DNA from 3 places in the Ornithinibacillus salinisoli genome. Region 2 is predicted to be linked to each of the others. Evidence: riboswitches for the same ligand, from Rfam matches in the RefSeq annotation. Region 2 holds a riboswitch; each other region holds the start of a gene.
What was found. A riboswitch is a leader RNA that binds a small molecule or an ion and turns the genes downstream of it on or off. The one in region 2 is predicted to bind thiamine pyrophosphate.
Positions count from the first base shown of each region.

Region 1: it holds a riboswitch for thiamine pyrophosphate, as region 2 does, so the genes downstream of both, thiW (energy coupling factor transporter S component ThiW) here and tenI (thiazole tautomerase TenI) in region 2, are expected to answer to the same signal.
Region 3: it holds a riboswitch for thiamine pyrophosphate, as region 2 does, so the genes downstream of both, thiT (energy-coupled thiamine transporter ThiT) here and tenI (thiazole tautomerase TenI) in region 2, are expected to answer to the same signal.

Region 1 is NZ_JBHUMI010000015.1:28,307-32,555, reverse strand. It holds gene ACFSTA_RS09940 (LytTR family transcriptional regulator DNA-binding domain-containing protein) at 45-1,085, opposite strand; TPP riboswitch at 1,265-1,380, shown strand; gene thiW (energy coupling factor transporter S component ThiW) at 1,464-1,952, shown strand; gene tenA (thiaminase II) at 1,966-2,658, shown strand; gene thiD (bifunctional hydroxymethylpyrimidine kinase/phosphomethylpyrimidine kinase) at 2,651-3,457, shown strand; gene thiM (hydroxyethylthiazole kinase) at 3,454-4,224, shown strand; gene thiE (thiamine phosphate synthase) at 4,228-4,249, shown strand, end outside.
Region 2 is NZ_JBHUMI010000014.1:199,361-203,609, reverse strand. It holds gene ACFSTA_RS08330 (thiamine pyrophosphate-dependent dehydrogenase E1 component subunit alpha) at 1-33, shown strand, start outside; gene ACFSTA_RS08325 (alpha-ketoacid dehydrogenase subunit beta) at 46-1,029, shown strand; TPP riboswitch at 1,177-1,277, shown strand; gene tenI (thiazole tautomerase TenI) at 1,607-2,212, shown strand; gene thiO (glycine oxidase ThiO) at 2,277-3,401, shown strand; gene thiS (sulfur carrier protein ThiS) at 3,417-3,620, shown strand; gene ACFSTA_RS08305 (thiazole synthase) at 3,623-4,249, shown strand, end outside.
Region 3 is NZ_JBHUMI010000009.1:27,856-32,104, forward strand. It holds gene ACFSTA_RS05015 (M3 family oligoendopeptidase) at 1-1,735, shown strand, start outside; TPP riboswitch at 1,948-2,050, shown strand; gene thiT (energy-coupled thiamine transporter ThiT) at 2,171-2,746, shown strand; gene ACFSTA_RS05025 (hypothetical protein) at 2,861-2,989, shown strand; gene ACFSTA_RS05030 (hypothetical protein) at 3,012-3,479, shown strand; gene ACFSTA_RS05035 (hypothetical protein) at 3,616-4,249, shown strand, end outside.

The DNA.
Region 1 (4,249 bases), on a different contig from region 2:
CATTATATTTACTGTGAAAAGAGTAATTTTGGGGTTGAATGGATCTATTTTAGTCCTAACATTTCCCTTAGTTGAGACATTTTTGTCTTTGATAACGGAATAGAAGATTTTGCTTTATCATCTAGTATCAAACTGTAACTATTTTTTGTCCAGGTAATAACTTCACGTACCTTTTGTAAATTCACAATATATGAGCGATGACATCTAAAAAATCCATAATGCTTTAAACGCTCTTCCAACTCATTTAAAGTAAACATACTTGGAAAAGCTTCCCCTTTGATATAGACATTAGACTGCCCTTCATTACTCTCAATATAATCAATTTCAGGTGGATCAAATAAAACTATTTTATCCTTTATTTTTGTAGGGATTTTATTAAACTGAAATGCTATGGATTCATTTTCTTCCATAACAGAATCTCCCTCTTGTTCTTCACCAATCACTTCATTTCCCATTTCATAAGGCTGTAATCCCTCTTCATGTAGACGATACACCCGATCGGCCATTGTAATTGCACTTTCAATATTTCCAGTTAATACTAAGATACTTTTACCTTCCTGTTGCAGTTTTTTCGTTATGTTTATAAATATCTTTTTTGTCTCAACATCAACATTTAAATCTGGTTCCTCAAAAATAAATAGAGATGGGTTTTGAAGGAGTACTCGTGCATATTGCACCCTCTTCTGTTGTGAATATGTTAGATTCTTAATTTTTTTGTATTTCAATTCATCCAATTGTGTTATATGTAAAATTTGATCAAACGTTTGATCAAATTCAAAAATCTGCTTATAAAACTTAAAATGATCTAGTACAGTCAATCGCTCATACATTCCCTCTTCAAAAAAACAAATGCCGATTTGCTTAGCATATAACCCCTTGTCTTTCGAAATTTCTTTTCCGTCAATTAAGATCTTTCCGTTTACGAGAACGAGCTTTCCTAAAAATATATTAATTAATGCCTGGCGCACATTTAAACTGGAATGGATTGCAACGATTTCTTTACGATCTATGGATAAGTTAAACGCTGAAAATAGTATGGTATCTTTACGATGCATCTCTAAATTTTCCATGGTTAATACAGTCATATAATCACCCTTTACCGTTCCAAATAAAAATCAGATACTCTATTTATAACATGCTTATGTATTAAGATCCTAGATAAAAGAATAATTTCGTTTATAGGTCTTAGTTACTTATTTTCAAATTTCACATGACAATTAAGTTTTTTTTTGTTATGGTTAATTTGAAAATAAAATATATGAAACATTACTACTAGGGGTGCCCAAAATTTCGTGGGCTGAGAGGAAAGTACGCTAACTTTCTGACTCTTATGGACCTGATCTGGTTAATACCAGCGGAGGGAAGTAGTCGGACGATACGTCTATTCTATTTCAGCTTATGTAAGCCAGGTCCTTTTTTTGGATCTGGCTTTTTTGGTGTCCCTATAACACTGGAGGAAAAACATGAATCGAACACGATTATTAACAACGATGGCAATTTTTATTGCAATTGGAACTTTAGGAGCACAAATACTTTGGTTTCCAGCTGGAGTTGCCAAGGCATATCCCGTACAACATGCTGTAAATGTAATGGCTGCTGTCACACTCGGACCAGGACCAACTGTCATTATCGCCTTCATGATTGGATTATTACGTAATTTACTTGGCCTTGGCACATTATTGGCATTCCCAGGAGGTATGATTGGAGCGTTATTGGCAGGTTATCTCTATCAAAAATTTGGGAAAACGTTATTAGCAGCTATCGGTGAAGCAATTGGAACTGGAATTATCGGCTCCTTCCTTGCCGTACCTTTTGCTATTATCCTAATGGGTAGCTCCGTTGGCGTATTTGCCTTTCTACCATCTTTTCTCGTAAGCAGTATTACTGGTGCGGCTATTGGCTGGTTTATCCTATCAAGGGTAAAACAAGAACATCTCATTCAAAACACATAAGGAGGTTTTATTGATGACTTTTACGGATCAATTAAGAAAAGATAATGATGATATTTTTCAATTCATCCTTTCCCATCCGTTTGTAGAGGGTATCGGAAAAGGGGAAGTACCTAATAAAGCGATCGAACATTATATTAAGGCGGACTTTGAGTATTTAAATGCGTTTATGAAGATCTATGGTATTGCCCTTGCAAAATCCACCAATCGAAAGGAGATTGCCTATTTTCATAAAAAGATAGATTTTATTCTAAATGATGAAATTCATCCACATCGCAATTTTTGTGATTATATAGGTGTGAACTATGAAGAACTGCAAGGACATCCACTCCCACCAACAGCCGACCATTATATCAAGCATATGATGTATCATGCACAAATGGGGAATTTAGGAGAAATATTAGGTGCCCTATTGCCTTGTCCTTGGACCTATTTAGAAATTGGTCGAGAGTTAATTCAAAAATACAATCCGTCAAATACACATCCATTCTATCCTTGGATTACGTTTTATGCAGACAAATCTGTTGAAAACACTACTAGGGAAATGTGCGAATTATTGGATAAGTATATGGATCATGCATCACCAGTTGAACAGTTAAACGTAAAAGATGCATTCCGTAAAAGTTGTCAATTAGAACTCCAATTCTGGGAAATGGCGTACAACTATGAGCAGTGGCCATCAAAGGAGAAGGTGACTTCCAATGAATAACGTTTCATGTGCGCTTACTATTGCTGGTACTGATCCCAGTGGTGGAGCAGGGATTCACGCTGATTTAAAAACATTTCAGGAGTTAAAGAGCTATGGTATGTCTGTTATCACTTCCGTTGTTGCACAAAACACAACAGGTGTGCAGGAAATTCTCCATCTACCGAATGAAATGATCGTGAGCCAATTAGATTCTGTTTTATCAGATCTACCAGTTCACGCCTTTAAAACAGGAATGATTGCCAATACTGAAATGATGGAGGTCATATTAGAAAAAATCACAACAATCAACGCTCCTTATGTAATGGATCCAGTCATGGTTGCAACGAGTGGGGATGCCTTGATTCATGTAGATGCTCGTAGCTATCTACGAGAACACCTTTTACCTTTAACGACCATTGTTACACCAAATATTCAAGAAGCCGAATTTATTACGGGGAACACTATCGAAAGCCTTTCTGATATGCAGGATGCAGCGAACCAAATTGTGTATAAACACGGTGCTGGTGCTGCCCTAGTCAAAGGTGGCCACTTACGTGAAGAAGCAGTTGACATTTTATACGATGGGAACAAAATTCACACATTTACGTCAGAACGCATTCATACAAAGAACACACACGGTACAGGTTGCACCTACTCTGCAGCAATTACTGCCTATTTAAGTCAGGGAATACCACTACCTAAAGCAGTTGACAAAGCAAAGCGTTATGTAACTGCTGCAATAAAGCATGCCTTACCCCTGGGTAAAGGAAATGGACCAACCAACCACTTTGCCCCTAGAATGGATGAAGCGAGACAATGAAGACATCTATTATACAAGAAGTAAGAGAGAAACAACCGCTTATTCATCACCTAACAAATCAGGTCGTAATGAATTTTACAGCCAATGGTCTACTATCCTTCGGCGGAAGTCCCATAATGGCCAAAGCAGTGGAAGAAGCTAGGGACATGGCACAAGTTGCCGATGGTGTATTGATAAACATTGGAACAATAACAGATTCAGAGGTTCCTGCCATGATACAAGCTGGCAAAACAGCAAATGATAAAGGAATTCCTGTTGTACTCGATCCTGTGGGAGTATCAGCAACCCCATATCGCGCATCCGTCGTTAAAAAGATTTTAGATAAGGTACAGCCTACAGTGATCAAAGGTAATGCTAGTGAGCTTGCACATTTGGCAGGAATTCCATGGAGATCAAAAGGTGTCGATTCTATTGGAGCTGGAGATGTAGAAAGTGTTGCAACAACGGTTGTTCAAATCTACCAGACTACCGCAGTAGTTACAGGAAATACAGATGTTATATGCACAGAAAATAAGTTAACACATAATTACTATGGTCACAAACTATTATCTAAGATAACTGGTGCTGGTTGTTTACTAGGTTCTATTTTAACTGCCTGCTTAACTACAAATGATACCACGGAGGAACAAGCTCTAACCGCTCTATCCTTTTATGGATTAGCAGCAGAATATGCCGCTTCAAAATTTGAAGTTAGTGGACCTGGAACCTTTATTCCCCATTTTATCGATGCACTCAGCATGGATAAAGAAATACTCGAAAGGAGTTAAAACATGCGTATATCGCTTGCACAGC
Region 2 (4,249 bases):
CTAGATGACTTACTAACAGACGTTTATGCATAGGAGGGGTTTGCAATGAGGGTGATTACATATCTAGAAGCAGTAAGGGAAGCAATGAGTCAGGAAATGCGTATAAATAATGATGTATTTATTTTAGGTGAAGATATTGGTGTATATGGTGGGGCATTTGGTGTGACAAGTGGGATGATTGAAGAGTTTGGTTCGGAGCGTGTTCGTGATACACCGATAAGTGAAGCGGGGATCGCTGGTACGGCAGTTGGTTCTGCGTTAACTGGGATGCGTCCAATTCTTGACTTACAGTTTTCTGATTTTATTACCATTGCCATGGATCAAATCGTAAACCAAGCAGCAAAAATCCGATATATGTATGGTGGTAAAGGGAAGGTTCCGATGGTTTTGCGTACACCGAGTGGTTCTGGTACTGGTGCTGCTGCACAGCATTCCCAAAGCTTAGAAGCATGGGTGGCACATATCCCAGGCTTGAAAGTGGTTCAGCCTTCCACAGCTTACGATGCAAAAGGCTTACTAAAAGCTGCAATCGATGATGACAATCCAGTTATTTTCTATGAGCACAAATTATTATACAAAACTGCTTCCCATGTACCAGAAGATCCTTATAGTATTCCTTTAGGGAAAGCAGATGTGAAACGGGAAGGTTCCGATGTAACTATTGTTGCCACAGCTATCATGGTGCATCGTGCACTAGAAGCAGCAGAAGAACTTGCGTTAGAAGGAATCAGTGTAGAAGTTATTGATCCACGTACACTAGTACCTTTAGATGAGGAAGCAATTGTGAAATCTGTGTCCAAAACAGGACGTGTGGTAGTGGTTCATGAAGCCGTTAAACGTGGTGGATATGGGGCAGAAATCGCAAGTATGATTGCTGAAAGTGAAGCATTTGATTCTTTGGTTGCACCCATTAAGCGGTTAGGTGGGGAGCCATCGCCAGTACCTTATCATCCTGAACTGGAAAAAGCACATGTTCCACAAGTGCCAGATATTATAAAGGCAGTGAAAGATACACTACACAGAGCTTAAAAGGATTTATTTTAAAGGAATGAAATGAATTACTAAACCATACAATGGGTAAAGAAACAATGCTACCTAAAAGTTCTGTTAGTATTTTATAGAAACATCTATCGTCTTTTGATAAGGTATGTTATACTGACTTTGATAATTACATAGCATTCATACTAGGGGAGCCGTTAAAGGCTGAGACAGATGTTATCTGGACCCTTTGAACCTGATCTGGCAATACCAGCGTAGGGAAGTGGGAATTTTTATCATATGTTTATGTTACATAACATATATAAAAGGCCACCCCTATATGGAGTGGCCTTTTCTAATTGTATAGGAAATTATAAAATTAAATGCATGTTGATAATTATTGGCAGGAACAGCCGCGTCCAGCGACTATCGCAACTTCCTTCACCTCCGTACGATAAGGTCAACATCGGCTTCTTTCGGTCACCGTGTTTCCTTTATCTCCTACGGGGAATGTTCAATTAAAACCACCACTTTGCGTGGCAACATTGAACCACCAGCGTTACGCTGGCGCAGTTCGTACGTCGCTAAACGGGCGCTTGCGCTTTTCTTATATAGGGAGTTAAGTTTTATGGAAAATGGAGAGTTACACATTATTTCAACAGGGAAACAATCCCCAGAAACATTAGCAGAGATTATAGAGGAGATTCATCCTTATATCGATGCCATTCATATTCGTGAAAAAACAAAAACTGCTAAAGAAATCTATGAAATGGTAATGCTACTCATTGAAAAACAGGTTCCGATTTCAAAAATAATAATTAATGACCGCTTAGATGTGGCCTACATTTCGAAGGTTCATGGAATTCATTTAGCGTACCATTCATTACCTTTGGATATGGTTAAAGAAAATTTCACGGGTTTCCGTGTTGGTTGTTCCGTGCATACCATTGGTGAAGCGCTTCACGCACAAACGCAAGGTGCTGACTATGTCACCTTTGGTCATGTATTTGCTACAAACTCTAAAGCTGGGTTAGCTCCAAGAGGATTAGATCAATTACGCTCCATTACGAATTCTGTTTCTATTCCTGTCATTGCAATAGGTGGGATAAATCCGATTAATGTAAGATCAGTAATGGAATCAGGTGCCAAAGGGATCGCGGTGATGTCAGGAATTTTAGAAGCGGATAATCCTTTAGGAGTGGCCAAAGAGTATGCTTTGAATCTTTCAATCTAACATCTACAAGTATCTTTTATTAGTTACTAGATGCTGTAGATCTTATGGGGAAAGGAGATTTTTTATGCCTAATATATATGATGCAATTGTGGTAGGCGGTGGAATTAATGGTGGTTCCATAGCTTACAACCTTGCCAAAAAAGGTAAAAAGGTGCTTTTGTTGGAAAAAGACATTCTTGCTAGTAAATCCTCAGGAGCAGCAGCAGGGATGCTAGCTGCGCAAGTTGAATTGGATGAAGATGGTCCGTTGTTTGCATTGGCAAAGGAAAGCAGATCGATGTTCCCTTCAATAGCGGAAGAAATAAAGGAATTAAGCGGAATTGATATCGAACTAGTAAATAAAGGGATGTACAAAATTGCCCTGTCCGAACAAGAAGAAAATGAGTATAAACAAATAATTGATTTGCAACAGCAAGCTGGAGAACAAGCGGAATGGATAAGTCAAGAAGAAATTAGAAGGAGAGAACCTGCCTTATCTAATGCGATAACTGGTGCTATGTTTATTCAAAAAGATGGTCAAGTGTCCGCGCCGAAAATAACGGAAGGATTTTTGAAAGCGGCCGCAGTTTTAGGGGTAGTGATCAAAGAGTATACAGAAGTTTTTTCTTTTCAGGTTGAAAATGGAAAAATTGCCGGGGTAATAACAAACGTTGGTAAATTCGAAAGTGATACTGTGATTGTAGCAGGAGGAGCATGGACTCAGAAATTATTGTCGGAAGCTGGCGTACAATTACAAACATATCCAGTTAAGGGAGAGTGTTTTTCGGTACGTACACACCAACCATTGATCACGAGAACGATCTTTTCTCCTGGATGTTATCTAGTCCCTAAAATGGGTGGACGTCTTCTTGTGGGAGCGACCGTTAAGCCGAACACGTTTGATCAAACCGTGACAGTTGATGGGATTAGTTCACTGATGGAAAAAGCCAAAAAGCTAGTAACATCTATTGTGGATGCGGAATGGGAAAAAGCCTGGGCTGGCATCCGACCTCAAACGGGAGATGGTTTGCCATACTTAGGGGAGCATCCAAAATACAAAGGATTATTCATCGCAACAGGATATTACCGTAATGGTATTTTGCTTTCTCCTATAACCGGTGAGATTATAGCTAGTTTAGTAACAGGAGAATCTATACCGATTGATTTGACCGCTTTTCGGATTGACCGTCATGTTAAAACAAACGTTTAAGAAGGAGTTGTACATATGGAGTTAGTTATTAATGGGGATAAGGTAGAAATTCCAAATACAATTACAACCGTTTCTTCCTTATTACATCACTTTGGGATTGACCAGAAGGTAGTTATTGTGGAATTAAATCAGTCCATTTTGGAGAAAGAAACTCATCATGAAACCACGATTGCTGATCGTGACAAAATTGAAATTGTAAACTTTGTAGGAGGCGGATGATTATGTTAAATATTGGACCATATGAATTTTCATCAAGACTGTTGTTAGGAACTGGGAAATATCCGAACTTTGAGATTCAAAAAGAAGCGGTAGAGGTTTCAAAGACGGAGATACTGACGTTTTCCGTTCGTAGAATGAATATATTCGAACCAAGCCAACCGAATTTTTTAGAAAAAATTGATGTAGAAAAATACAACCTGCTGCCTAATACGGCAGGGGCACAGACAGCGGAAGAAGCTGTCCGAACAGCAAAATTAGCAAAAGCTTCGGGTCTTTGTGACATGATTAAAGTAGAAGTAATTGGTTGTCAGAAAACACTGTTACCTGATCCGGTCGAAACATTAAAGGCAGCAGAAGAGCTGTTAAAGGAAGGATTTATAGTTTTACCATATACGTCTGATGATGTTTTGTTAGCAAGACGTTTGGAGGAATTAGGCTGTCATGCCATCATGCCTGGTGCTTCACCTATTGGTTCAGGCCAAGGGATTATTAATCCATTAAATCTTAGCTTAATCATGGAACAGTCTAATGTTCCTGTTATTGTTGACGCAGGCATTGGTACCCCTTCTGATGCGGCTATCGCAATGGAATTAGGTGCTGACGGTGTATTGTTAAATACGGCTGTGTCA
Region 3 (4,249 bases), on a different contig from region 2:
TGGAAGTGAATCAAAAGAATTTCAAACATATCTTCATACTGTTCAAGACGAAATTAGTAAACTTGAATCTTCTGTGGAAGATTTTGATCCAAAAGACAGTCTTACAAGTGCTACTAAACTTGTAGATATCACGAATAGTTTAGAAAGCACGATGAAAAAACTACGTGAATCTTTTGCTTTTATAAGTTGCTTAAGTGCACAAAATGTAAAGGATTCACATGCCAATCTGCTAGTTGGTAAACGAAGTGCATTAAAAGCTGAAATGGATGCTGTTAAAACGGTATTCGACCAAAAACTTGTAGCAGTTGATGATGAATCATGGAACAATTTAGTTTCTGATGAGCGTCTTCAAAATCTCTCTTTTGTTTTAAGTGAAACGAGAAATAAAGCAAAAGAATTGCTTTCAGAAGATCAAGAAGTGTTAATTAATGACTTAGCTGTAGATGGATACCATGCTTGGGGACAAATGTATGATGCAATTGTTGGGAATATGAATGTTGAAATAGAAGAGGACGGAGAAGTTATATCCTATTCTGTTGGACAAGCGGCCAATAAATTAAGTAATCCGGATCGTGAAGTTCGTAAACACGTTTTCGAGCAAATGGGTAAAGCATGGTCGGATCATGCAGATTTATTTGGTCAAACACTGAACCACTTATCCGGATTCCGTTTGCAAAAATATAAACATCGTGGCTGGGATAACGTTCTTAAAGAACCACTAGCTATTAATCGTATGGAAGAAGATACATTAAATGCAATGTGGACAGCTATTTCAAATAATAAGCAGCATTTCGTGAAGTTTTTGAATAAAAAAGCGGAACTATTGGGATTAGATAAATTAAGTATGTATGATATTGGTGCTCCAATTTCTAAATCAGTAAAGAAATCTAGCTATTCAGAAGGAGCTAACTTTATTGTTAAGCATTTCCGTGAATTTAGTCCGAAAATGGCTGAATTTGCTGAAATGGCGTTTGATAAGCGTTGGATCGAGGCAGAGGATCGTGCTGGTAAACGTCCGGGAGGATTCTGTACAAGTTTCCCGGATAGTGAACAAACTCGTGTGTTTATGACGTATTCAGGTACGACATCTAATATTTCAACGCTTGCACATGAATTAGGACATGCATACCATCAACATGTCATGAATGATGTACATGGTTTAAACCAAGGGTATGCGATGAATGTTGCGGAAACCGCTTCAACATTTGCCGAAATGATCGTTGCAGATGCAGCGGCAAAGAGTGCACAAAATAAAGAAGAAAAACAAGCATTGCTTGAGGATAAAATCCAACGTAGTGTCGCTTTCTTTATGAACATCCATGCACGTTTCTTGTTCGAAACTCGTTTCTATGAAGAGCGAAAACAAGGATTAGTATCTGTAGATCGTTTAAATGAACTAATGGTTGAGGCACAGAAAGAAGCATATAGTGATTCACTAGAAGAATATGATCCAAATTTCTGGGCATCTAAACTCCATTTCCATATTACAGGTACACCGTTTTACAACTTCCCATATACATTTGGTTACTTGTTTAGCCTCGGTATATACGCATATGCTGTGGAAAAAGGTGGTAGCTTTGAAGAAGACTACATTGCATTATTACGTGATACGGGTAGTATGAAGGTAGAAGACTTAGCAAAGAAACATTTAAACGTCGACTTAACAAAACCAGACTTCTGGGAAAATGCAATTGCATTATGTGTAAAAGATGTTGAAGAGTTTGTAGCATTATAATTTTAAACGATGGCAACCCAATTTCGGTGGTGAAATTGGGTTGTTTTTTTTATGTAATGACAGGAAATGTTATGTGGTTGAAAGGCGATGTTCTAATTTGAAATCACGAAATTCAGGTGTAGCATTTGATATCTATCCTGTATTGTTCTAATATCTTCATTGTAAAAATCTGAAAAGTACGTTACAATACTTGTAGCAAAAAAAGTGAATTTAAAGCCTACAGGGGGAGCCGAATGGCTGAGAGTGAACATTTATTGTTCAGACCCTTTGAACCTGTTAGTTAGTACTAGCGTAGGGATGGTGGCTTTTTTGATGGATTAAAAGCAATGTGAGCGGAATTCCCCATCAGGAAGCTTCCCCTTGGCATTGCTTTTTTTGTGTGTTTAAAAATCTGTTTAATAGATTTTTAGATTACATGAAGGGGAGGAATTAATTATGAATACTAATAAGAAAACATTATTTTTAGTTGAGGTAGCTATTTTTACTGCATTAGCTTTTTTACTGGATATTATTCCGTTTTTGTCATTTAAAGTATGGCCAAATGGAGGATCTGTTTCCTTTGCAATGATTCCAGTGTTTATTGTTGCATTTCGCTGGGGGATTAAGGGGGGATTGCTTTCTGGGTTATTATGGGGATTATTGCAATTGACTATAGAACCGTCGATTATTCACCCATTACAAGGATTTATTGAATATGGATTCGCATTTACTGTATTAGGTTTAGCTGGAATATTTGCAAAACCAGTTCAAAAATCCATGAAGGACGGCGTAATTGTTAAACGATTAATGTATATCATGTTTGGTGTGTTGATTGGAACCTTTTTACGATTTCTAGCACACTTTTATGCAGGAATAGTGTTTTGGGATCATTATGCACCAGAAGGTCAAGAGGTTTGGATTTATTCTCTAGTATATAATGGTTCATACATGCTTCCGTCATTTATCCTATGTACGATTGTGGTATTTTTCTTATTTATTAAACAACCAAAGACACTTTTGCAAACCACGTAACATAGTCTTATTCTCCGCTCACAGAAGGATAGCCTCATAATGGGGTTATCCTTTTTATATAGTATAATATAATACAGAATTTTCGTGATTTATAAAAATTGAAAAGGTGGTTAAATGCGTGAATTAATTGGAACATGTGAATCTTGTGGAAGAGAAGTATATTGTGACAATGGATTCTTTGATGGGGTACATGATGAAGGAACGTTATTGTGTCATCAATGTAATGAGGGAAGAGAAGACTAGATGATGAACTAGGAGGGAAATATTGAGTAAGAAAAAAACTGTATTTAGTTTAATAGGTAGTATTGCATTCGTGTTGATAACTTCAATAGTCATGGGAGATAAGAATAAAGAAATAAAAGTACATGATTATACGTACGTTGGAGAGAGTAAGCATTGGCGTGGTGAATATTACCTTCGAGGGGAAGAAATCTTTTATGAAGAAGATGGTGTTTTCAGGGCAGGAAGCTGGCATAATGATCAACATCGAATTATTTATAGAGGTAAAGTAAGCGAATTGAAATCCCTGGAGCATTTAGAAGTGACCTTTCGTACTTCAACACGAAAGAGTAAAACTAGTAGAACATTTAGTAAACCACCAAAAGATATATTCTTTGAACTTGGAAGTGGGGGAGGTAACGGGAATTTTGTCAACTTAAAAGACCCCATCGAAGTTGAAGTGATTTGGGATGGTCAATTAGAAACCTTTATGTTATATCGAGATGATTTATAACTACCAAAGTCTAAATTACAGCATACAACTGTAAATTAGACTTTTTTATTTTTATGTAACTTCCATATATTCCTTTCACCGCTACACATCGTGATGCATAGGCTATAGCACAGTTAATAACGAAAGGAAGATACATGTGGAACTAACGTTATCGCATTTGTTATATGGTTTGTTCACGCTTATAATTATCGGTACGATGATTTTTCGTAAAGGTGTAGTTCTACCAACTTTATTAGGAACCTTCGTCATTGCCTTAGTATTTAAAGGTAGTTTGGTGGATGGATTTACAGCAATATTTAAAGCAAATTTAGTAGCAGCACAAGAGCTTTTTAGTATCTTTTTAATCATTACGTTTATGTTGGCGTTGCTTAATTCCCTAAAGGATCTAGGAGCAGATGTAAGGATGATACAACCGATTCAAAAGATGATGGTCAATGGGCATATATCGTTCTTCGTGCTTATTGGAGTGACCTATGTAATATCCTTATTTTTCTGGCCAACTCCAGCAGTTCCTTTAATTTGTGCACTACTTGTACCTGCCGCCATACGAGCTGGGTTACCAGCCATGACAGCAGCTGTAGCAATAGCGCTTGCAGGGCAAGGTATGGCTCTTTCTTCTGATTATATTGTACAGGTAGCACCAAGCTTGTCAGCATCAGCAGCAGGTATCGATGCAGGGATAATCGCAGATCGAGCGATCGTGCTCTCACTTATAGCTGGTGGAGTCGCGATTTTATTAGCTTATTTTCTGTATCGCAAAACAATTCGCT